Regions from separate parts of the Paenibacillus sp. FSL F4-0087 genome, predicted to be linked through region 1. Evidence: riboswitches for the same ligand, from Rfam matches in the RefSeq annotation. Region 1 holds a riboswitch; each other region holds the start of a gene.

The links. A riboswitch is a leader RNA that binds a small molecule or an ion and turns the genes downstream of it on or off. The one in region 1 is predicted to bind cyclic di-AMP.
Region 2: another riboswitch for cyclic di-AMP. It lies ahead of MHB84_RS25255 (3D domain-containing protein); the one in region 1 lies ahead of MHB84_RS12530 (C40 family peptidase).
Region 3: another riboswitch for cyclic di-AMP. It lies ahead of MHB84_RS02360 (C40 family peptidase); the one in region 1 lies ahead of MHB84_RS12530 (C40 family peptidase).
Region 4: another riboswitch for cyclic di-AMP. It lies ahead of MHB84_RS06040 (hypothetical protein); the one in region 1 lies ahead of MHB84_RS12530 (C40 family peptidase).

What each region holds. Positions count from the first base shown of each region.
Region 1 covers NZ_JBBODJ010000001.1:2,670,492-2,676,437, reverse strand. Annotated here, with positions in the region: gene rbsK (ribokinase) at 1-953, shown strand, start outside; gene MHB84_RS12540 (c-type cytochrome) at 1,284-1,643, opposite strand; gene MHB84_RS12535 (GNAT family N-acetyltransferase) at 1,794-2,288, opposite strand; gene MHB84_RS12530 (C40 family peptidase) at 2,686-3,156, opposite strand; cyclic di-AMP (ydaO/yuaA leader) riboswitch at 3,160-3,297, opposite strand; gene MHB84_RS12525 (hypothetical protein) at 3,550-4,392, opposite strand; gene MHB84_RS12520 (M1 family metallopeptidase) at 4,403-5,946, opposite strand, start outside.
Region 2 covers NZ_JBBODJ010000001.1:5,481,233-5,487,178, reverse strand. Annotated here, with positions in the region: gene lpdD (prenylated flavin chaperone LpdD) at 1-30, opposite strand, end outside; gene MHB84_RS25260 (polysaccharide deacetylase family protein) at 184-972, shown strand; gene MHB84_RS25255 (3D domain-containing protein) at 1,101-1,769, opposite strand; cyclic di-AMP (ydaO/yuaA leader) riboswitch at 1,772-1,967, opposite strand; gene MHB84_RS25250 (amino acid ABC transporter ATP-binding protein) at 2,252-2,974, opposite strand; gene MHB84_RS25245 (ABC transporter permease subunit) at 2,961-4,424, opposite strand; gene MHB84_RS25240 (M20 family metallopeptidase) at 4,607-5,782, shown strand.
Region 3 covers NZ_JBBODJ010000001.1:515,103-521,048, forward strand. Annotated here, with positions in the region: gene MHB84_RS02350 (X2-like carbohydrate binding domain-containing protein) at 1-3,604, opposite strand, end outside; tRNA gene MHB84_RS02355 (tRNA-Leu) at 3,935-4,018, opposite strand; cyclic di-AMP (ydaO/yuaA leader) riboswitch at 4,442-4,573, shown strand; gene MHB84_RS02360 (C40 family peptidase) at 4,579-5,043, shown strand; gene MHB84_RS02365 (carboxymuconolactone decarboxylase family protein) at 5,159-5,488, opposite strand; gene MHB84_RS02370 (hypothetical protein) at 5,606-5,824, opposite strand.
Region 4 covers NZ_JBBODJ010000001.1:1,235,433-1,241,378, reverse strand. Annotated here, with positions in the region: gene MHB84_RS06055 (urease accessory protein UreF) at 1-79, opposite strand, end outside; tRNA gene MHB84_RS06050 (tRNA-Leu) at 500-582, shown strand; partial or broken gene MHB84_RS31345 (hypothetical protein) at 688-756, shown strand; gene MHB84_RS06045 (glutathione peroxidase) at 732-1,208, opposite strand; cyclic di-AMP (ydaO/yuaA leader) riboswitch at 1,576-1,751, shown strand; gene MHB84_RS06040 (hypothetical protein) at 1,872-2,267, shown strand; gene MHB84_RS06035 (HAD-IA family hydrolase) at 2,430-3,122, shown strand; gene MHB84_RS06030 (Nramp family divalent metal transporter) at 3,268-4,563, opposite strand; gene MHB84_RS06025 (organic hydroperoxide resistance protein) at 5,008-5,427, shown strand; gene MHB84_RS06020 (zinc ribbon domain-containing protein) at 5,631-5,876, shown strand.

The DNA of each region.
Region 1 (5,946 bases):
CTGTCGTAGGCAGCCTTAATATGGATCTGGTGGTGAAGACGGACATCATTCCTGAGGAAGGCGAGACGGTGAGCGGGGAGGAACTGCACTATTTGGCCGGGGGCAAAGGCGCCAATCAGGCGGTTGCTGCTGCACGACTGGGCGGACAGACAACGATGATTGGTGCGGTAGGTTCGGATGGTTTTGGTGAACGCCTGCTGCACAGTCTAATGGAAAGCGGGGCGGATGCCTCGCAAGTTCGCATTCTGGATGATACCGTTACAGGTACGGCCTCCATCTGGCTCTCCAAAGGAGATAACCGGATTATTGTCATTCCTGGAGCAAATGGGCAGGTTGTGCCTGTGATGCTGGAAGAGGCGGATACGTTAAAAAGCCTGACTGCAGCCGCAGCGGTGCTGCTGCAGCTAGAGATCCCGCTGCCCGCGGTCACCCGCGCCGCCCAACTGGCGGCTGAAGGCAGCGCATTGGTGGTGCTCAACCCGGCGCCTGCGGTGCCGGGTCTGCCCCAGGAGCTGCTGCGGTGCGTCGACGTTGTCACGCCGAACCGCAGCGAGCTCGCCGTGCTCACCGGCCGGGATGATCTCCGGCCGGAAGACGTGGATGCGGCGGTCGCAGAGCTCGCCGCATCCCTCGGGGCCGCTGTCGTCACGACGCTCGGCCCCGAGGGGGCTGTGTACGCGGCAGCGCCTGGCGGCCGCGTACAGGCAGGGCGTGCCGGCGCGTGCCGTGCGCCCGGCTACGCCGTAAGCGCCGTCGACACGACCGGCGCTGGCGATTGCTTCAACGGCGCGCTGGCAGTAGCCCTCGCGCGCGGAGAGACGCTGGACGCGGCGGTAAGCTTCGCCATGGGCGCAGCCGCGTTGTCCGTGACGAAGCTCGGCGCCCAGTCCGGGATGCCGTCCGCACGTGAAGTGCAGGCTTTCCTTGCCGAGCAGAAGGCAAAGAGCCAGTAATCGATGCTTGCTTTAGCTGAATCAGAGGCCGGAGGGCAGGCAGGATACGCTAATGCATCTAGATAGCCACAGCATAGTGGATATTTTCATCGGAGCATCCCTGAAATGAGCAAGAGGCTCTTACTTCCCTGTACGGGAGAGTAAGAGCCTCTTCTCTGTATAACCATTGATAAATCCAGCAACCCTGCAATACGAATACGGGTTGCCTACGTTGTGCGTCTAGCGTCAGCATGGTTTAGAGCATGCATAAAGAGCAAGAGGTGACTAAGGCCACCCACACTCAATATACATGAACCGCCACAAACTAATCGCCTTGAAAGACTTCTTCGATTACTTCTTCTCCGCCAGCCACATCGCAATATTCGCGATTTCTTCATCCTTCAGCTTGTCTTTGAACGAAGGCATACCGCCACTTTTACCTTTGACAATCGTGGTATAAATCTTCTCCACATCGTCCTGGCTACCAATCTTCTGCAGACTAGGGCCCATACCCCCTTGAAGCTGATCACCGTGGCAGGTAATACAGTTGGCTTTGACCAGTGCCTCAGCCTGTCCTGCATCCATTGTAACTTGCGGCATCGTCGGTTTCGCTTCTTCTGCAACTTCCTCTTTCCCTGGAAGCGTAAACATTAGTACAATAGCTAAAGCGCACGCTGCAAAAAATACCCCGCTCATGATCCATTTGTGCATCCCTTATGTCCCCTCCAGAATGAAAGATCATCTAACTTGAAACTATCCATATCATTATAACGGAACCTGTAGTGACATCATAGCATTTTGTGGTAATTTTTTGAACTAATCACATAACCGGGGACTTTCTAGGGTGATTTTAAGCTCTTTTTATCCGCGTGGACCTTCATAGACCATACAGTAGAAGGGCTTCAAACCGCTTGGTGTCTGTCGTTCGTATGTATCCTGCGTAACAAATCCGGCTTTGAGATAGACGCGAATGGCCCGGTCATTCCAGGTCAGAACTTCCAGATCGATTTCGTTTGCAGGGTTCCGGCGAATGGCTTCCTGCACAATGGCGGAGACAAAAGCCGTTCCTTGACCATGACCACATCGTTCCGGGTGCATGCCAAGCCCAATGCGGGTGACACCTTCAAGTGGGAAGTATTGAGCGAAGCCGCAAATTTGTTGATTCTCTCCCAGCACCACCACATATTGTTCCTTCCGCAGCTGGGGATCGCCGAATTCTACTTCGAGTGCTTTCATCTGCTCCCAGGGTAGCCAGCTATAAATATTATAAGGCGGGTCATACTGCCAATTGCAGATGAGCTCCGCATGTTCTTCTTGCATGGGCACAACGTGAAACGTCACAGGGGCTTCATCCATACAACTGCACGCTCCTCTCATTGTGAACAAGCTATAATGATTCTGATTTGTCCATATACATATGTCATTCCATATCTAAGCTTGTTTCCACTCTACAAAAGAGGCGTTCATTTGGCAAGTCCTCGTTTTTGAAAAAAAAGTGAAACAAAAGTTCCGGTAATTTCGTTTATATTATAGTGGGATGGGTAAAAACATTATAAGAGCACGGACAAAGCAACGAAAATTAGCTTTTTAAAAAAAAGTTAAAGTTAGGTTTGATAGCTGTCCCGAATACGTTAAAGGAAACGAAGCACAAAAAAACCGCCGGATACATTCCTGCGGAGAATGTACCAGACGGTTCTATTATGCTTCGTTACAGTAGTTTTATTGTTACAGCATGACGTTGCTCAGCTTGTCCCTAGTCGATGGCCAATGTCTCATATGCGTCCGTGCTCATAATGCGTTTAGCGCCAACATAGCGGTTAGCCCAGTAGCTTTCGCTTAATGCACTGATTGTAACTCCTTTGGAAGAAGAGGAGTGTGCAAACTTTCCATCCCCTACAAAGATCCCTACGTGTGAGACCCCTTTGCCCGTTGTATTGAAGAATACCAGATCACCTGGTCTCATTTCCATACGGGATACTGAATCACCCATGTCGAATTGCGAGCTCGATTGGCGAGCCAGATCAATACCCAGCTTGTCGAATACATAACTTGTGAACCCAGAGCAGTCAAAGCCGTTAAGCGTTGTTCCTCCGCTTTTGTATGTAGTTCCCATTGCTGAATCAATGACTTGGTCCATTTTTGAATCTGCGAATGCGCTGCCTGCTCCAAGCGATAATGCGAATGTGATGCTGAGTACAGCTGCGGTTAATTTCTTCTTAAACAAGAGATATACCCCTTCCAATGCCTGCGAGGTTAGCTTAAGGATTCGGTTGAAGGTCCCCTATGATCCCTCTGTTGCAAGATCAATTCACCCATAACTGGTTCCCCCGCTTCCCAGGTGCTAGGAATTTGGCTATGCTAGTTATGCACCTGCGAAATCAAGAAATGACGATTAAATTTTAAGTAGTTACAAATATGAAGGTAAAGATTACAAAGTTGTTACTAAAAACTCACTGCGATTATTGTAACAGAGGTATATCACTTTGGCAACGTTTAACAGCAAAATTAGCAAAAAAAACCTCGACCTTTGACGGGGAAAGGTCGAGGTTTGCTTGTTTAAAGGTGTTTGATGAAAACAACTTTACATATAGATGGTAACCATTTTTAACTGTGCACGTTAATCCTTGACCGAGTTGGACTGCCATAACCGGAAATGGGCGCATATCTTCCATAAGCTCAGCAAGCACCGGGCAAGTGGATACGTCTGTTGTAGTATAAGACCAGTTAAGCCCGTTAGTAACCATGAAGCTGAAGTGAAGGCGCCAAAGACCAGGAGATGAAGGCCACCCAGCAGTACGGCAATGCCAATTAGAGTGATGACCTGGCGTAGTGCAATCCATAGAGCTTGAAACGTACCACGTGCTCCGCCTTCCCCATCAGGAGCCGAGATACCAAACTGCATGTACAGCAGGACATGATGGATAACCCACCCGTATACAATCCAACCAGCAACATAGGGAATACCAGGCAGGAGCAGATGGAGGGAATGAAAACCTTCCATAAGGATGGAATAAAGTTTTGGTGCGATCCAATAAGCCGGTAGCAGCAGCAATAGGGTGCGAATAGTGTGGAGCAGAAGCATTGGTTTCCACAAATTTTTGATGCCGCGAATGAATGGAATGCGCTCTTCCGAATGATTATAATGCTGGAGCGAGTAGAGCAGCCCTGCCTGAATGAGAGGGCTAATTAGCATCCGTAGCAGCAGCATAGCCCCTAAAATCCATAAATAGCGATGGACCTCTGGATTCATTGTCAGGCCGAGTTGGCTCTCCATTTTGAATAAAATTGTACTGAGTTCCCCTGCATCAGGGTCGGGATAACGCAGGAGTAGCGGAACCACAGCTGATTGAACCATTCGATAAAGAAAGTATCCCCATACTAATTGATAGAGAAATAAGAGTGCTGCAATGAACATATGCTGACGGACGAGAAACCAGCCTTCACGTATTTTCGCTTTCACTGTATCCACCTCACCATGACAGACTTCCGAATATGGCTTCTATAAGTTTGGTTGCACTCATGCTCCAGCGGGATTTGGTTGGCTCATCCAGTCCGGCTTTCAGAAAATTGTTCATATGATGGTTCTCCAGCACAATCGTGTACAGCGGATCAGTCATGGCCCAGGAAACAGGGGAAGTATAGGTCAGTTTGTAGGTAATGCGCTCCTCGCTGCCATCCCATTCTTTCGTCATGGTTTTCCCATCTTCGAACATAATTCGAACAGGCACCTTCTTATATTCACTGCCTTTTTTCTGGACTGTAATGGATGACTCGTACAACGTTTGACCGTCTTTCAGGGTAGGATTGATTGTGATCTTCTCCACTGCAAAGTCAGCCATGCCGTCACCGTATACATATTGATTAAAATAATCGGTCCAGGAGGTACGGGTTACTTGCTCCACGACCTTTTGAAAATCAGACGAAGTAGGGTGTTTGAAACGGTATTTCTTTACATAGGTCGAGAGAATACGCTCCATCGTTTTGGCACCAACTTGTTGTTCTATCCCGAGTAATACAAGCTTGCCTCGTGTGTATACGTTGGCGGCATATTGATTCTGGGAATCGAACTTCCAGGAGTCCTGTGTCAGAGAGGCTGGAGAAGTAATGAGACCTGATTGTACAGGCAGATTCGGGATAAGTCCGTATTCCTGTTCCATCACTTTGTCTTCTGCATAGGAGGTGAATCCTTCGTCCAGCCAAGCCTCCTCAAATTCATTACTGGCGACCATGCCGTAAAAATACTGATGCCCAATCTCGTGCACAACCGTGCGTTCCAGATCGTAACCAGGTGTAGAATCATCCGCACCGAAAGCGGTGACCAAGGTAGGGTATTCCATTCCCCCTGCGCCATTCCCCGATTTGGGCGGGACAACGATGGACAGTGTGGAATACGGATAAGGGCCAAACCACTTGCTATAATTGGATAACGCTGCTTTGGCGGCGTAGAAATAACGTTCCTTCAGGTCCTCATGAGCAGGGTCGAGATACAGCTTGATTCGGACGCCTGGCACATTGGGAGCAGAGAAGGGTTCTTCCGCATAAACAAAATCAGGAGAGGCTGACCAGGCAAAATCATGCACATCATCGGCATAGAACTGATATACTTTTTCGCCGTTCTTCACAACAGCTTGCTGGGTTGGGAATCCAGTAGCAGCTACTTTGTATGTTTCCGGTACCCGAATACGCACACTATAGATACCGAAATCGGCATAAAACTCTGAATTGCCGTGATACTGATGCAGATTCCAGCCTTCGGTCGTCCGACCTCGTGTGCCTACTGGCTCATATACGCTAAGTTTAGGGAACCATTGACCTGCCATAACAAAATGATCTGCCGTTCCCATGCGGGCAAAAATCTTCGGTAGCTTGACCTCAAATTGGGTGTGAAGCGTTATGCTTTCACCGCCTTTAACGGGTTTGGGCAGCCGTACCTTAATGAGGGTAGTATCTTTCATGTTTCCGTCATCCGGTTGCACATATTGCATCCGATGCAAGAGAGAAAGCCCGTCCTCTG
Region 2 (5,946 bases), 2.8 Mb from region 1:
ACGAACGGAGTTTAAATCGTATGTACTCATTTTGCTCCACCTGTCCTTTTCAATATGTATATGTATGGTGGAATTATGGCTCCGATTTAATGAATCAGCAGTGAAACATCTCACATCATGCATAAATACGGATGGCCCCGGGCATACCAAAGAGAACGCAATTTGGGAAAAGGAGGCACGAACATGCGTATACGCCTCATCATGTTATCCATCATGGTCATTCTTCTGGGAGGAAGTTATGCTCCTGCTCAGTTATGGGCTTCTTCAAGCCCGCAAACCGAACCTGCTTCGAAGTCTGATTCTCCTGAAGAAGAACAGTTGACTCTGGGACAACTCAGACAGAAATATGCGGATACGTTCAAAACCAATGGCCCCTCAACAAAAAAGGTCGCTCTGACTTTTGATGATGTTCCTGATCCACGGTTCACACCGCAGGTGCTGGATATTCTAAAAAAATACAAGGTGCGGGCTACGTTTTTCATTGTAGGAAATCGCGCTGAGAAACATCCGGATCTGGTGAAACGTATGATAAAAGAAGGGCATATTGTGGGCAATCACAGCTACAATCACCCGGAATTCAGCAAGCTAACCATGAATGCATTTCGCAAACAAATCTTACATACCGGGGATATTATTCGAAATCTAGCGGGTTACACTCCCAAAATGATTCGTCCACCCTATGGTGACATTAACGAGCAACAGCTCCAATGGGCAGCCAAGCAACATTACAGCATCGTGAACTGGAACGTTGATTCTCTGGACTGGAAGGGCCTCTCCAAAGAGGAAGTCAAACAAAACATCCTGTCCGCCGTCAAACCAGGTTCCATTGTTCTGCAGCATGCAGGAGGCGGTGTAGGATCGAAGCTGAGTGGTACGATCGAGGCGTTGCCTGAAGTTATTGAAGAATTGCGAAACCGCGGGTACGAGCTGGTGACTTTGGACGAAATGCTGGAACTGCCAAAGGGTAAATAGATTTGATACGGCAATGGATATTCAAAAGGGTGTTCTTCAATCACATTATTGTGATTGGAGAGCACCCTTTATTGTTTAATTTAGATTAAGTTGGAGTCACATATGATGATGTGCAGCTTGCTTTGATTTTATTTCAAAATGTAAAGTTCCACATCCTGAATACCAAATGTGCTCACGGATTGCTTGCTGCCAGGAATAAAGATATCGATCTTGTGTCCTTTAATGGCACTGCCCACATCACGAGCCGTAGCGACAAATGCCTGTTTTGGCAGTCCTGGATGTGTATGACCTGTCACCAGTACCTTTGTACCCAATGGAATGATACTTGGGTCTACTGCAATGGTACCCAATTCAAGCGGATTACCGAAGTAATCCACAGCACCCCATCCTCCATTTTCGGAAGCATCAGCGGAGTATGCTGTTGCTTTGACGTCGACAGCTTTGCTGTAATCAAACGTTTTTCCCCAGGCTTGTACAACTTTACTATCTGCATTAACGTCAAGGCTTGCGGCAGTTACCGTTTTGGCCTCCGTTTTTGCTGCTGCAGCAGAAGCTGTGTTTGTTGTTTTACCAGGGATCGTAATTTTCAAACCACCATAAATGTTGTAAGCTGAAATGTCATTATTAGCTTTAATAAGAGAGTTAAGTCCAACTCCATATTGTTTGGATAAGGTGTAGAAGGTATCCCCCTCTTTGGCCACATGAACTGAATCAGCATGAGCCGGAACGGCCTGAATGAGCATTGCTGCTGTCAGCAAAGCTGTTGCTGTTTTGGCTATACGTTTCTTGTTAATCATGGTCTTCCTCCCTCATTATGCCTGCGAAGTTAGTTGTCGGATTCGGATGGAGGAAACCACCCTATAGGTTCAATTACATTTAAGAATTTATGTAGCCCTAATTCACCCCAAGCCGTGTGCAAATAATTCTTCCCCTAGCACACTCTGCATCATTACATCCCACACTCCCAACTCCGGAAGTTTCGGCAGGAACAAATATATCACAATTTTGTAACCAGGGGTCGTAGTAAATGTTACCATCTGGCTAATTCACTTTAATATTTAGGCTGAATTCAAGCCGTTTTTTCAAATAAATGTCTATTTGAGCTTTAATCATTGATGACAGAAACGTTACTTTTTATGTAATTCCGTGCGTATCCTTACATAACAAAACAATCCCTGCCGACGGTTCGTCGACAGGGATTGTTGAGGGGATGAAATTCTCATCCAAAGTATAGATTTTGCATTTTCATCTTGATCTTCATCCTTATTATTGGATGGTATTAGAGCACTTTAGCGAGGAAGTCACGTGTACGTGCATGCTTGGGCTCGCCAAACACTTCAGCAGGCGTTCCTTCTTCTACAATAACCCCACCATCCATGAACAGGATACGGTCTCCTACTTCGCGTGCGAAGCCCATCTCATGGGTTACAATAACCATAGTCATGCCGCCCTCTGCAAGCCGCTTCATGACATCCAGTACTTCACCGACCATTTCAGGGTCCAGTGCTGAAGTAGGCTCGTCAAACAGCATGACATGCGGCTGCATCGCAAGCGCTCTTGCAATAGCGATCCGTTGTTTCTGTCCACCGGACAGCTGATTTGGATAAGCGTCTTTTTTGTCAGATAGGCCAACCGTCTTGAGCAAATCTGAGCAGATTTGTTCCGCTTCGTGTGCAGATTGTTTTTTCACTTTAATGGGAGCAATCGTAATATTCTGTTGCACCGTTTTGTGCGGAAACAGATTGAAATGCTGGAATACCATCCCCATTTTTTCACGTGTTGCATTAATGTTATGTTTGGGGTCAGTGATCGATACACCTTCAAAATTAATTTCGCCTGAAGTCGGCTGCTCCAGCAGGTTCAAACAGCGCAAAAATGTACTTTTCCCCGATCCGGACGGACCGATGACCACGACAACCTCGCCTTTGCCAATTGTTACATTAATGCCCTTGAGCACATCGTTATTTCCATATGATTTGTGTAATTGTCTAACGTCTATCACTTGCACTCAACTTCCTTTCCAGTCGACCCAGCAGCTTGGACAAAATGAACGTCAGCACAAAGTAAATGGCCGCTGCAATCAGGAATGGATTCATTCCTTGGTACGTAATGTTTTTGACTACACTTGCCTGGTACATAATGTCCACCATACCAATAACCGAGATGATGGAGGATTCCTTGATAATGGTCACGAACTCATTACCGATCGCCGGCAACACCGCTTTGAACGCTTGTGGAAGCACAATGAAGCGCATGGCCGCACCTCTGCCCATCCCCAGGGAACGAGCTGCTTCCAGTTGACCGCGATCCACACCCTGTATACCTGCCCGGAAAATCTCGGCAAGATAGGCACCACTATTAATGGATAGTGTGATAATCCCCGCCTGAAGTGGCGTGAAATTAATCCCCAACGTTAGAGCAAGACCGTAATAGATAATCATCAACTGAACCAGCATTGGTGTACCACGAATAACTTCAACGTAAGCTGTTCCGATCCAACGCAGAATGGAAACGTCATGCAGACGGAACAAACAAATGATCAAACCGATAATTACCCCGAAGATTACACCGAGTGCAGACAGTAAGAGGGTGTAGCCCACACCTGTTGCATAAAAGCTTTTGTACTGCCAGAACACTTGGAAAATGTTTTGGTCTTTTTTCACCTTGTCTGCCATCAACTTGCTTGCTTCAGTAACCATCTGATCGATTTTATTTTCGCTTTTCAGACGCTCGAGCGTTCCGTTCACTGCACTCAGCAATTCCGTATTGCCCTTACGAATCCCGATTGCCGCTTCGGCCTGCTCTTCATCCGGAATAGCTGGAGCTAATCCAATCACGTCATCCAGGTAACCGGCAGCTACTGTATCCTCAACGATTGCAGCATTTACACGATTGGTCTGCAATTGCAGTACGATATCAGATATTTTATCAAGTGCTGTCAATTTTGCGCCTGGGATTCCCTGGCCAATCGTTTCCTGAATGGAGCCTTTTTGGACACCAATTTTTTCATTTTCCAGATCAGCCATGGTTGGATATTTATCTTTATCCGCATTGCGAACCATGATGACTTGCTTTGATTTATAATAGGTATCGGAGAAGTCAATGCTTTGTCTACGATCATCCGTTGGCGTCATTCCCGAGATGACCATATCCACCCGACCACTCTGCAACGCAGGAAGAAGTCCGTCAAAACCCATATCCTCTATTACAAGTTCTGCGCCAAGATCGGCAGCAATTTCTTTAGCAATCGAAATATCAAATCCGACAATTTGGTCTTTACCATCAATCACTTTATGGAATTCATATGGTGCAAAGTCGGCACTTGTACCGAGCACCAGCTTTTTACTGCCTGAATTGCTTGTAGTTCCCGTTGCCATCGCAACAGGTGCAACCGTAGTTAGCAAGACCACAAAAGCTAGCAGCATCATGGTGTAACGACTAATCAATTTCAACCCTGTTCTCCCCTTATAATACTTTGTATGCTTTCTGTTGTTGATGCCTGAGTCATTATAAAGTAGAATGCATGATTATGCAATGCATTTCGACAGGATTCGATTACAGCCCGTTTCTGAAAAATAACCGCAACTATGATATAATTATTGAATTATTTTCATTTTTGCTTAAGGAGTCCATCATGACACATACCAAAACACAAATACTAACTGTTATTGACCAATATGCTTCCCGTTTTAAGGAGATTTCATCATACATTGGTGCCAATCCCGAACTTGGTAACGAAGAATACCTTGCTTCTGCTCGGTTAAAAGAAGAACTTGCCTACCATGGTTTTTCTGTAGAAGCTCCTGTCCTTGGTTTGGACACCGCATTTATCGGTACGTATGCTGCTTCCAAACCAGGTCCGACGATTGCCCTGTTATGTGAATACGACGCACTTCCGGAAATCGGTCATGCTTGTGGGCACCATCTAATCTGTATGATGAGCCTCGGAGCTGCGGTAGGTCTGAAGTCCATACTGGATGAAGTCGGCGGAACATTAAAAGTGTTCGGTACGCCAGCGGAAGAAACGCGTGGGGCCAAAGTGCCTATGGCTGAAGCAGGATTGTTTGATGACTGTGATGTCGCACTAATGGCGCACCCTTATTACGCCTATGAGAAATCTGGCAGTTCCCTGGCTATTGATGCTGTACAATTTGAATTCCATGGGAAATCTTCACATGCTGCTGCAAGTCCACATGAAGGCATTAACGCCCTGGATGCAGTAATCCAGACGTTTAATGGCATTAATGCGTTCCGTCAACAAGTGAAAAGCACGGTTCGTATTCATGGGGTTATCAATAGCGGAGGACAGGCAGCCAACATCATACCTGACTACGCTTCAGCACAATTCTATGTACGTGCCTCGACGAGAAAAGAGTTGAATATTCTCACTCAACGCGTAATTCAGATCGCGGAAGGTTCTGCTTTGCAAACGGGATGCCGGCTTGTTACATCTAATTATGAGACTTCCTATGATGAGATGGTCACGAATGAATCGTTATCTGCTGCTTTTAGTGCTAATCTGCTTAAACTGGGTATTTCTCAAGAGGAGATCGTAAGTGGTAACGACCATGGTTCTATGGATATTGGTAACGTATCCTTGCGTTGTCCTGCGATCCACCCATATATCCGTGTTGTGGACGAAGTTCATACGCTTCATTCCATTGAATTCCGGGATCTGGCGTTACAGGAACGGGCCCTGGACGGTATGATCCTTGGAGCCAAGGCAATTGCTGCAACTGCTTATGATGTTCTTACACAGCCTGGGCTGCTGCAAACCATTCAAACAGAGTTTAAGCAAGCAAGTCGCTAAGTTTTTCGCAAAATGCTGCGTATTTGCAGCAGGGTGTTCTGCAGGACCTGCATTTCGGGTCTTAAGGAGCACCCTTTTGTTTTGTCATAAATACGTATATACGGACACAAGCTGGAAATGCTGTGAAAAGAAAACGTTGAAAAGTGTTGAAATCTTTACATTTA
Region 3 (5,946 bases), 2.2 Mb from region 1:
CCATCTCCGCACGAGTCAATGACTGATTTGGCTTAAACGTGCCATCTTTGTAGCCATTCATCAGCCCCATCTTGCTTACCTTAGCAATGGCGTCGGCTCCCCAATATTCAGATTTAACGTCACTGAATGCAACATCAGATCCCGTGGCTTCTTTCTCAGATACCAATGCGAGTATGGTTGCCATCTCTGCACGGGTGAGCTTGTTATCTGGCTTGAACAAACCGCCCGGATATCCTTGAATATACGCCTTGTACGGAATATCCTGACCATCATCCGTTCCTGTTGTCCCGTCAGTAGTTCCGGATTCAGGAGTTGGCGCTGGCACAGAAGGGTCTGAAGGCTGGACGACTGGATTCGATGGTCCGCCTGGATTGGATGGACCACCTGGATTCGACGGATTCGACGGATTGGACGGATTCGTTGGTTCTCCGTTTCCGTTTCCGTTTCCAGTAGCGACAGTAAATTTCAGTTGATCGGCCAGCATAAGATCACCGGATTTCTTCACAACTTTGAGTGTATGCTGACCTTTTGCCAGTCCTGAGATGCTGTAAATCTCCTGCATCATTTGGCGACTCGGACTGTATGCGTTCACGGTTTGCTTCAGTTGTCCGTCGACATAAATATCTACTTCTCCCTGCTCCGGTCCAGTAGGTGTAATCAAGCTTATTCCGGTACCCTTGAAGGTGTACTCGAAGAAATCTCCATCCGCCGTCGTAGAATGTACGTCATTGAGATAATCACCGCCGAAGGAGAAACTGAGATTTAACGTTCCCACAGGCTGGGCAGCAAGATATGTTTTGCTCAGTGTAACGCGGTCGCCATTAACCGTATAATCAGTCCCTCGTGTCAGTTCATTGGAGCCGTTGGTAATGCCCTTAAAGCTTCCCGCCTGGATCAGCAGCGTGACATCAATGTCAGCCTGAGCAGAAGCTAATTTGTCAAAGCTCGCATTCACCGGATTAATCATATTCGGGAGCTCAACCTTGAGCATATCAAGCAGCATAAATCTACCCGATTTCTTGACGGCCTTCAGCGTGTGCTGCCCATCAGGCAAGCCCGATATGCTGTATAGATTCTGCTGTGCCAATCTTCCGTTGCGATACGCACTGACCGTTTCCTTGAATTGACCATCCACATAGATATCCATATCTCCCTGTGACTGGTCTACCTCCGTGAACAGTTGGATCCCTGTTCCTCTGAAGATATATTCAAAAGAATCACCATTAGTCTCGGTATACTGTACATCATCCTTATAGTCGCCCATGCCTCTACCAGTACTGCGGGACCATGAGCCATTGTATTTAATTGCCGGATCGTCGTTATTGATCAGGACATAACGAATGCCCGTTGTATCGCTAACTCGAACAGTAAGAGTTTGCGGATCACCAGCACTGAAATTGATAACGAAGTCTGTTGTTCCTACATGCAGTTGGGTGAGATATTCTTTTTTGATGTTCACTTGGTCATCGACCACCGTGTAGTCGTCTTCACTGAGCATTACTCCGTCATTTTCAATGCCAGTTAATGTATTTCCGTTCAAAGTGAGCGTGACAGTAATGTCCTTCTGTTGTTCTGTTGCCTTGTCAAAGTCAGCAGAAGCCGGACTAATGGTGCTGTTCTGCTCTCCTGTAGGAATTTCCCTTGTTACTCTAAGCGCATCCAGCAGCATATACTGGCCTGATTTTTTGACGACTTTCAAGGTATGTGAACCGTTAGTCAACCCAGCAGCACTATACAGCACCTGTTGGGCTTCTCGTTCATCATCGGTATAAGCGCTAACCGTTTCAGGCGTTCCATTGTCGAGTGTGACTATCATGTCTCCCAGACCCTTGTCCTTCTCCGTCAGCAAATCAATACCTGTGCCCGTGAAGGTATATTCAAAATAATCGCCGTCATCCTCAGTAAAATGTACATCATCTTTGTAATCTCCGAAACCTCTGCCGCTATTTGGACTCCATGAACCGTTGTACTGAATATGGCTATCATCATCATTAATATAAACCACATCGGTAACAGCAGCCGCATCCATGGAAGCAGCATTTGCTATATTTTCTGTATTCGCGGTTGGGTCAACTTCAGCTTCCAAGTCAGCTCCTTGTTGCGTATTCATATTCGCTGGACCAGTGGTCGAGGAATCCGTAATAGCGATGCTCAGATCCTGTCTGCCATCGATTTGCTCCTTGCCCCCGTTTCGCTTCCAATCTCCACTATAGCGCATGCCCGTATCATCATCATTAACAGCTGATGTACCGCTTAATGCGGTTACCTTAAGCATCCGGGAAGCATGGGGTTCCAGTACGCCGCCACTGAATTCATGATTAAAATTCCCCAGTTCGGAATGGCTCCAGAGATCACGGACCGAAGCCGTACCTTCGAGGCCAATATCACTCCATTTCACTTTGACCTCGGCACTCCGATTGCCCAGATTGAACAGAGCTACATTGTACGTACCATCTCCGTTATTGGCATACCAAACCTGCTGTTTGGTGTCCATGGAAACCGGATGGGCTGGACGACCAGCCTGATTGACCGCAATGACTTCGTCATTCGTCAGCAGTTCCAGCCCATAGCTGTCCAGCCTGGTCAGATCATTACCTGTATAAAGTGGTGCTGAAGAGATTGCCCAGAACGTGGTAGCGGTCTTCCGCTCGTCCCTGGTCAGACCATCCATCGAGCCATTCCCGACATTCAGTGAATCGAAGTCGTTCCAGCCTCCGGGACCTGCATCCCGCCACCAGAGGGCAGCGATGGGGAACAAGCGGGAAATACTCGACCATTCGGTCAATCCCTTACTGCTGTCATAGGCTTCAACATCCCAGTCGATCCTCCAGCCGTTCGCATACTTTTTCCAGAAGTCCACGTAATTGTGGTCAAGCGCCCAGGAAAGCTCAAACCAGATGTTATTTCTGTCCAGGGCTTTGGACCAAGCCTCCACATCACCGCGTGCATCGCGGCTCAGGTTATTAATTCCCGATCCTGGCGTCACACTATCGAATTTGACAAAATTGATACCCCACTCTCCAAGAAGATCCGCGATGGAGTCAATGTACTTCTGTGAGCAAGGGTTCGAAAAATCAATTTTGTACGTGTACGAATCCCAAGCATCCATAACAACGAGCGGTTTTACTGCAATATCTTGCATACGACATGCCCCGCCCGTTCCATACACCTCAAGATTTTTATCATAGGCTGTGATGGATAATCCCGGAATCAGATAGATTCCGATCTTCTGTCCATTATTATGGACATAATCGATGACCTCCTGAAATCCATTTGGATAAAGAACAGTACTCGGAATAGGACGGCCGTATTCATCTTCGTCACCGTTCCAGCCAGCATCAATATTAATGTATTCATATCCATGGGCTTGCAGCTTCTCGCGCATGGCATCCGATTGCTTCTTAATACTCTCGGCAGATGTCCAGTTACCCGCCCCGTCATATACTTGCATGCTGTAACTACTCCAACCCATATACGGCTTTTGGGCCAGACTCTTATCTGCTGCTTGTGCCACATTACCTGTCGTTCCCATAATTCCGAACTGAACTGCCGCAATCATGAACACCATGAAACACATTGCCATCCTTTTTCCGATTCGTTTCAAATTATCCCTACCCCCTCTGAATTTGGTCAATCAAATTCCTGTTGATAGCGCTTCCATACGAGAAGAGAATAGTGTATAGTGGATTTCCAGGATAGGTACAATTCGGTATTTTACGTACAATTCACCTGAAATATAGGGGCAAACCGTCGCAGAACAAACATATTTCCATTAATGGATAAATAAACAAATAAAAACTTCATCTTTGCTCAAATTAAGGGAATGGGTTGAAGACAACCAGGATGAGCAATCACTCTAATCCGTAAACAAAGAAAAAAGGTTCCTAGAGTGGCAGTAATGCCATTCTAGGAACCTTTTTCGTATTACATATGATGCGGTCGAGAGGACTCGAACCTCCACGGGGGTTAGCCCACACGGACCTGAACCGTGCGCGTCTGCCAATTCCGCCACGACCGCGTATGTTGTATCTCCGAGAAATTACATCGCGGCGACAAGAAATAATATATCATGTGCAGGTAATTAGTGTCAACAAAAAAATATTCCTTATTTAATATGTAAAGCTGTACTCATCCATCATTTCATGCAAAACAAAAAACTAAGGCCAATACAATTGATGATAAAAAACTGTCTGAATGAATTATATGTTGGAAGGCCAGTTCCGTACCAGGCCTACCCACCTCCTCTTTAAGGTTTTAGGAAGCTGGAATCCTGCATTTGAAACAGTAGTTACTTTTTTGTCATCTATCAAAACTCAACATTCGAGTTATTTCTACATAAATAGCGATAATTCCGTTAACATTGAGATGATAAGAAGTGTTCAAGAACGGTTTGACATTTTCGCATTTATGCAATATAGTTTCAAAAGGTTACAAAAACTTAATTATTCATTTGCCGAGTTTCATGTTTGAAAACGGGGGAACCATTTTGGGTGAATTATTCTTATACATAGGAAATATAGGGAACCTTCTACCGAACCCTTAGCTAACTCCGTAGGCATCGAAGGGAGAACAAAAATTTTGAAAAAGCTTATCATCTCCATTTTTGGAGCAGCAGTATTATTTACATCTGGTGCAGCAAGCACAGAGGCAAGCAGTATTAACACCGTCGTTAACAACATGACAGGCATACCTTACAAATGGGGTGGTACTACACTCGCCGGGTTTGATTGCTCTGGATTTATGAGATATATTTTCAACAAATATAGCATTGAATTACCACGCACTTCCCAGCAACAAGCTAAGGCCGGAACGCCGGTATCCAAAGCTAATCTGCGTACGGGTGACCTGGTATTCTTTAATACGATGGGCAGTGGCATTTCACATACAGGTGTATATATCGGGGGCGGACAGTTCGCTCATGCTTCAAGCAGCAAGGGTGTCAGCATCACTCAATTATCTAATCCTTACTTCAACGATCGTTACGTAACAGCACGCCGGGTAACAGGACAGTTTATGTATAACAAAATGCTGGGCAAAATATAAGTTAACACGAAAAGGCTTCGGTTATAACCGGAGCCTTTTCTTTGTCTATCTTTGTCTACATTAATATTGATTTTCTAGAGGTACACAAGGTCATCATCCGTCTTAACCAAAGCTTTTAATGTAAAGCCTTCTGTACTCTCATTGCACCCTGAGACAACGCATGGCCTCCGCCAACTGCTCCAGCCACAGCAACCGTCTCCATAATCTCTTGATCGGTCGCTCCTTTGGCACGCGCTTCTTCCACATGGTAAAACGTACATACCTCATTGTTTGCAAACAGTCCAATGCCCAGCGCAATCAGCTGTTTGGTCTTGGCATCAATCGCCCCTGCCTGAAAGCACTCTCCAGTGAACTCATGATAAGACTTCACCACAGCTGGCAGCACGTCGCTTAATTCACCAATCTGATCTTTATAGGCATGAACCTTATCATTCATCAGTGTCATGGTTACCGCACATCCTCTCGGCTGATATGTTACAAGCTCTCACTGTACCTATCTTCTCTCCCGAGAGGTGCAATTATGCCAAAACATCCATGGTAAATGAACCTAAAAACGCATGTCCTATTCTTCGAGCGGGCTCTTACGTGGTTCGCTGAACAACTGATACTGATAATTCCGATCAAGCTTAACCACACGACGATTCTGACGGCGAATGAGCACCTGCTCCCCGTCCCAGGCCACTACAATGCCTGTCACATCATTGGACTGAATCTCGTCCCGTACTACCCTTACTTTTTCACCCGATAAACGCAGTGCATCCAATTCTGCATCACTGATCATATTTATGGCGCCTACTTTCCCAAAAAAATTATTTACAAAAAGAGACCTAAATGAAAAGTCATTTAGGTCTCACGTGACTGTATTGGACTGTCATGTCATTCGAAATATGTCCCGACTGAAAG
Region 4 (5,946 bases), 1.4 Mb from region 1:
AGGAATGGGTGAAGCCTCCAACCTGGATAGAGGAATCAAGCAGTTTGACGTAATCGAGCAGCTTATTCCCACGGTTCACGATCTTTCGCCTCCTACGTTCGTTAAATGTTATATTAAATAACATTTATACTCCTTTTTAGTTCGTTTTATGTTCGTAAATCCGAATTATATGATATATATATTCACATAAATATCCGCTTTTTGTCAATAGTTTCTTGGTTTTTAAATATTTAATCTGTTTAATGTTATTTTATATAACTTTATGAGTTATGTTAAACTGAGGGGGGATAAAGGATGGCACTACAAATAAAGTAGAGTGATCGACCTAATCGGATATACAAACGAGATCAAATTTAATCATATGCACTTCGTAGGAGAAAATGACGAGATTATACGATTTATGGAAGGGAAAACGCAGTTAAAATGATATTTATAAAAATGCTTTACTTTTAAACATGAACCGGGTATAATCAATTCTGTTGCCGATTATTTACGACATGCGGTCGTGGTGGAATGGCAGACACGCTATCTTGAGGGGGTAGTGGGTGTATACCCGTGGAGGTTCGAGTCCTCTCGACCGCATCATAAGAACGATTAGGAAGAAGCTTCCCATATGGGGAGCTTCTTTTTTATGTTTTTTTACAGTAAAGATGAGTCCAGACAAAAAAAGGTCACCCGTTTCCCTGAATGCATGTTCATTCTGTCTTCAGGGGTCGGATGGCCTTCAGTTGTTATTTAAGCAATTCTTTGATGTCTGCTTCAATTTTATCGGGTGTTGTTTTGGGAGCATACCGTTTCAGAACACGTCCGTTCTGATCCACAAGGAATTTGGTGAAGTTCCATTTGATGGCTTTGGAGCCGAGTACACCCGGTGCTTCTTTGGTAAGATGCTGGAATAGAGGGTGAGCGCTTGAACCATTCACATCGATTTTCTCGAACATCGGGAAGCTGACACCATAGTTCATCTGACAGAACTCGGCAATATCATCAGAAGAGCCTTTTTCCTGTGCAAACTGGTTGCTTGGAAAACCAAGAACTTCAAACGGGGAGTCTTTAAACTTATCCTGAAGTTCTTGCAGACCTCTGAATTGAGGTGTGAGTCCGCATTGGCTTGCTGTATTCACGATAAGCAGTACTTTGTCACGATAGTTGGACATTTCAACTTCCTGACCGCGAAGGGTGTTTACTTTGTAGTCGTAGACTGACATGAAAATCGCCTCCATTTCATATTCTTCTTCCTTCTATTATATTGATTGCAATTAAATATTGCAAAATTAATATTGCTTTTTTAACTCAATTTGAGGCTGTCGTGTATGATCTGTGACTGATTTAATACCTAATTATCGCTAAAGAGAGAATTAGAGAGCTTTGATGAGATGGGTAGAGAATGGATGCGTTGTAAGCGCTATTATTGATGGGAAATGGCAAAAATCCGTCGATTCGGTGATCTGCGCAGACTTTACACCAATATGGCACGGGTGTATGATTCATATCGTAATTCCAATTTAAATTAAATTTTACATGAAAAACGAAACAAACGATAATATCGCTCTGATTATTGATTATAAAAGAACGATGTTTTAATCGCTGAGTTTCCATTCATTCATGGGTGGGAAACGGGGGAACCAACAGGATGAACTGTCCAGGACAGTGGGCATCCATGGGGTGAATTTTCCGGTGACAGCCGGAAATAGGGCGACTCTCGCGCCCGAATCCGTCAGCTAACCTCGTAAGCGTTAAAGGGAGAGGCAACAAGCCGTACGCTGGTTCATAGTGTCTTTTTGCTATGGATTATTGAAGAAGCGTCCGGGAGGCCTTGGTCCCCCACGCTTCTTTTTTGTTGTCTTTTCACGCCAAGGGAGGAACGAATGATGGATAAAGAGATGATCTTAGTGACTGCTCCAAATGAAGCAGGACGTAAATTTATCAAATTGCTGATGTACAAAAAAATGCCGTTTGCCGTTCTGACCAACAGTGCAGGGGAAGAGCGCAGGCTCCGGAGAATCGGTGTGGAGCATGTCATTCGCATGAACACGGCTGCAGCTCAGAAATGGTTTTTGCCGCAAGGTAGTGTCGGCAATGTTTTTATTTTTGAAAATAGCCTAAACCTGACCTGTCGATATTTGCAGATCTGCCGCTCCTGGACATCCAAGTCCTTGTGTGTCATTACGGAACAAAGCCACCCCAAAGGGATCTATCGGGGAATGGGAGCAGACCGTATTGTATATTCCTTGAATGGGGAAGTTGGGTTTCTGCTGAATGGCTAGTGGCTAGTACTATTCCTGTGATTGATCCAGTGTCAGCTGCCTGTTATAATTGAAATCATAAATAAACGGAAACTTGAGGAGACTCATGCATGTTGGTGGGTCTTCTTTTTTATGGTTTGGGAAATAGGGATAATTTCCTGTGGCTAACGAGGAGGAATAGGCGTGCCGGATGTACGTGGAATACAATGGTTGTTCTTTGATGTGGGGGATACGCTCGTGGACGAATGGGAGCCGGTAGATGATATTATCGGTCAGTTCGTTCGTGAAGCTTGTGCGCTTGGTTATCAGGTGGAGATGCAGACGGTGCGAGAACTATTTGCCGCCTCCTACCGAAATTACGAGCAATGGCCGATGAAATTGGCTATTCGTACCCTTATCAGCGACAAGGGGCACCGGGAACAGATACAGGAGAAGCTAAAGTTCCGCAAAGAGCTTGAGCGGCCCTTCGCGTCAGCCGACGCTGTTCTCCAGACGTTATCGCAACACTATAAGATTGGTATCATTGCCAATCAGAGCCCGGGGACGGAAAATCGGCTGGATAGCTACGGCTTGCGCAAGTATGTGGATGTGCTGGCCTGTTCGGCTGAAGAAGGAGTGTCCAAGCCTGATCCTGAATTGTATGCTGTAGCGTTGAAACAGGCGGGATGTAAACCCGAGGAAGCGGTCATGATCGGCGACAGGATTGATAATGATATTATTCCAGCTAAGAAGCTGGGTATGCATACGATCCGGATTTTGCAGGGTTATGGCAGGTTCCAGCCGGAGCTTGCGGATGCAGAGCCTCCAGACTGGACTGTTGAATCACTGGAGGAACTTCTTCCATTGTTAATGGTAACTCAAAGTTCAGACAACTAAATAAGAGCAAGCCGTATTTAAGATCTAATCGGTATGAATTAGATGGCTGCTCAAACATATAAAAGGCTGATCGTCTCAAGGGATACATGACTTGAGTTGATCAGCCTTTTTGAGTTAGACAAAATATTGCGTAGTTCCGTTTAACTTAGAATAACAGAATGGTTTGGATAATCAGATACACATTCAGGACAACGATAACTCCGGCAATAATCCAGGAGATGATTTTGAGCCACAACTTGTTGGCAAAGGCCCCCATGCTTTTTTTGTCACTCGTAAACATCACCAGTGGAATGACGGCAAAGGGTAGCTGTAGCGACAGCACAACCTGGCTCAGAATCAGCAGTTCCTCTGTTCCGTGCTCTCCGGCAATGGCTGTTACGATGACGGCTGGAATGATTGCGATTAGACGTGTAACCAGTCGACGAAGCCATGCTGGGATACGAATGTTCAGAAAGCCTTCCATTACAATCTGTCCGGACAACGTGCCGGTGAGTGTTGAGTTCTGGCCGGAAGCCAGCAAGGCTACACCGAACAGGATGCTGGCGATGGTAGTACCCAGCAGAGGTGTCAGCAGATGGTATGCATCTGTAATTTCCGCGACCTGAGTCATACCTGCACTATGGAACACGGCAGCAGACACAATCAGGATGGCTGCATTGATGAACAGAGCAAGCGTTAAAGCGATGGTTGAATCCATGGTGGAATACAGAATCGCTTCTTTTTTCCCTTTTGGCGTTTGTTCAATCTGACGGGTCTGCACAATGGAAGAATGCAGATACAGATTATGGGGCATGACGGTTGCACCGATAATCCCGATGGCAATGTAGAGCATAGCTGGATTTTGCAAAATCTCGGCACTGGGTACAAAACCATGCATGACGCCGCCCATATCCGGTTTAGCGAGAAACAGGTCAATCCCGAAGCAGAGGGCGATGGTGGCCATCAGCACAATTACGAGCGATTCCAATGCACGGAAGCCTTTGTTTTGCAGCAAAAGAATGACTAGTACATCGACAGCGGTAATAATGACGCCGTATAACATGGGAATGTTGAACAGCAGCTTGAGCGCGATTGCCGAACCAATAACCTCGGCAAGGTCGGTGGCTGCAATTGCAAGCTCACACAAGATCCATAACACGATCACAACAGGCATGCTAAATCGTTCGCGGCAGGCTTGCGCCAAATCCCGTCCTGTGACAATCCCGAGCTTGCCAGCGAGAGACTGCAACACAACAGCCATCAGGTTCGAAATCAGAATAACGGATAATAATGTGTATCCGAATTGTGAACCACCCGCAATATCTGTTGCCCAGTTCCCGGGATCCATATATCCAACGGCAACGAGGTAACCCGGTCCAACAAAAGCAAGGAATTTTTTCCACCAAGCAGCGTTCTGCGGTACCTTCATGGAGCTGTGGGCTTCCCCGAGAGATGGGGCCATACCCGCAGCCAATGGTTCATTTGAAGGAGTGCTGAACGGATTTTTTTTACTCATAATATAATCACCCGACTTTGAAGTATTGATATTCTATATGAAGAGGAACGGTGTCATTCCTTTGATTACATTTGAACACTTAAACCAAAATCAAAAGCGTAATTAAACTACTTTTCATATGTCTAAACGTTTATGTTGATACTTACATTGTACTCCTTCAATTATTTTTGTCTAGTGCAACTTTTGTGTATGAGGACAAAATTTACCGGAGAGTGAATTGTGCCTTAGTATATTACCCAACCTTGGATAAATTACCTGTGTTCCTTTCCCGATGCATGAAAAAGATAAAGATGTAAAACCTGAATAAGGATTAACAACGTTTCAAAATGAGCCAGAAGTTTAAATTGAATAGTAGGCAACAAAAAATTAAAGGCGAAGGAGAGATTCTTAATGGAAGCTTTATATACAGCAACAGCGACAGTTAAAGGTGGACGTACAGGTTCGGTGGCTTCTTCGGATGGCGTGCTCAAGCATGATCTGAAAATGCCAAAAGAACTTGGAGGCTCCGGTGGTGAAGGAACCAATCCTGAGCAGCTCTTTGCAGCGGGATACGGTGCTTGTTATGAAAGTGCTCTTGCCAATGTGGCACGCAAAGCGGGCGTGAAGTTGGAGAATGTGGTGGTCACAAGTAATGTATCCATCGGCAAAGATCCGGCGGATGATGGTTTCCAACTGTCTGTACGTTTGGATGTGAGCATGCCTGGCGTGGATCACAGTCAAGCAGAGGATCTCGCTCGCAAGGCACATGATTTCTGTCCTTACTCCAAAGCAACCCGTGGCAATATTGATGTGGTACTTAATGTAGTTTAAGACCTGACTCGTAGGAGTAAAGGGAACATATAGAGCAGGGTATCTTTGGATACCTGATGTTCGAGTACAAGACCCTGCTGGCCTTCGGCAGGGTTTTGTATTTTATAACAATTGCGATGCAGGAGATTGCATGTTGGACAGCGTACTATTTTACATAATCTACTCTTGCTTGAAGTCATACATTCGAATGAGGGGGAACGACAATGAGTATTGAAGAGATGATAGAACGACGATTTGTATGTACCAAATGCAGGGGTACGGATTGCAATATTAAGGAAGTATCCATGTCAGGAGCGGGACTTAGCAAAATGTTTGATATTCAGCACAATCATTATCTCTTCGTCGCCTGTTCTTCCTGTGGATATGTAGAAGTATTCGATCCGGATGTGTTGAAAGGGAAAAAACAGGGTCAGGTGGGTACCATTCTTGATATTCTATTTGGTGGGTAAATGTGCGTGAGTTGACATCGAACTAAAATTTCTTTAATATGATTTAGTACTAAGAAGTGTCAATGCATGA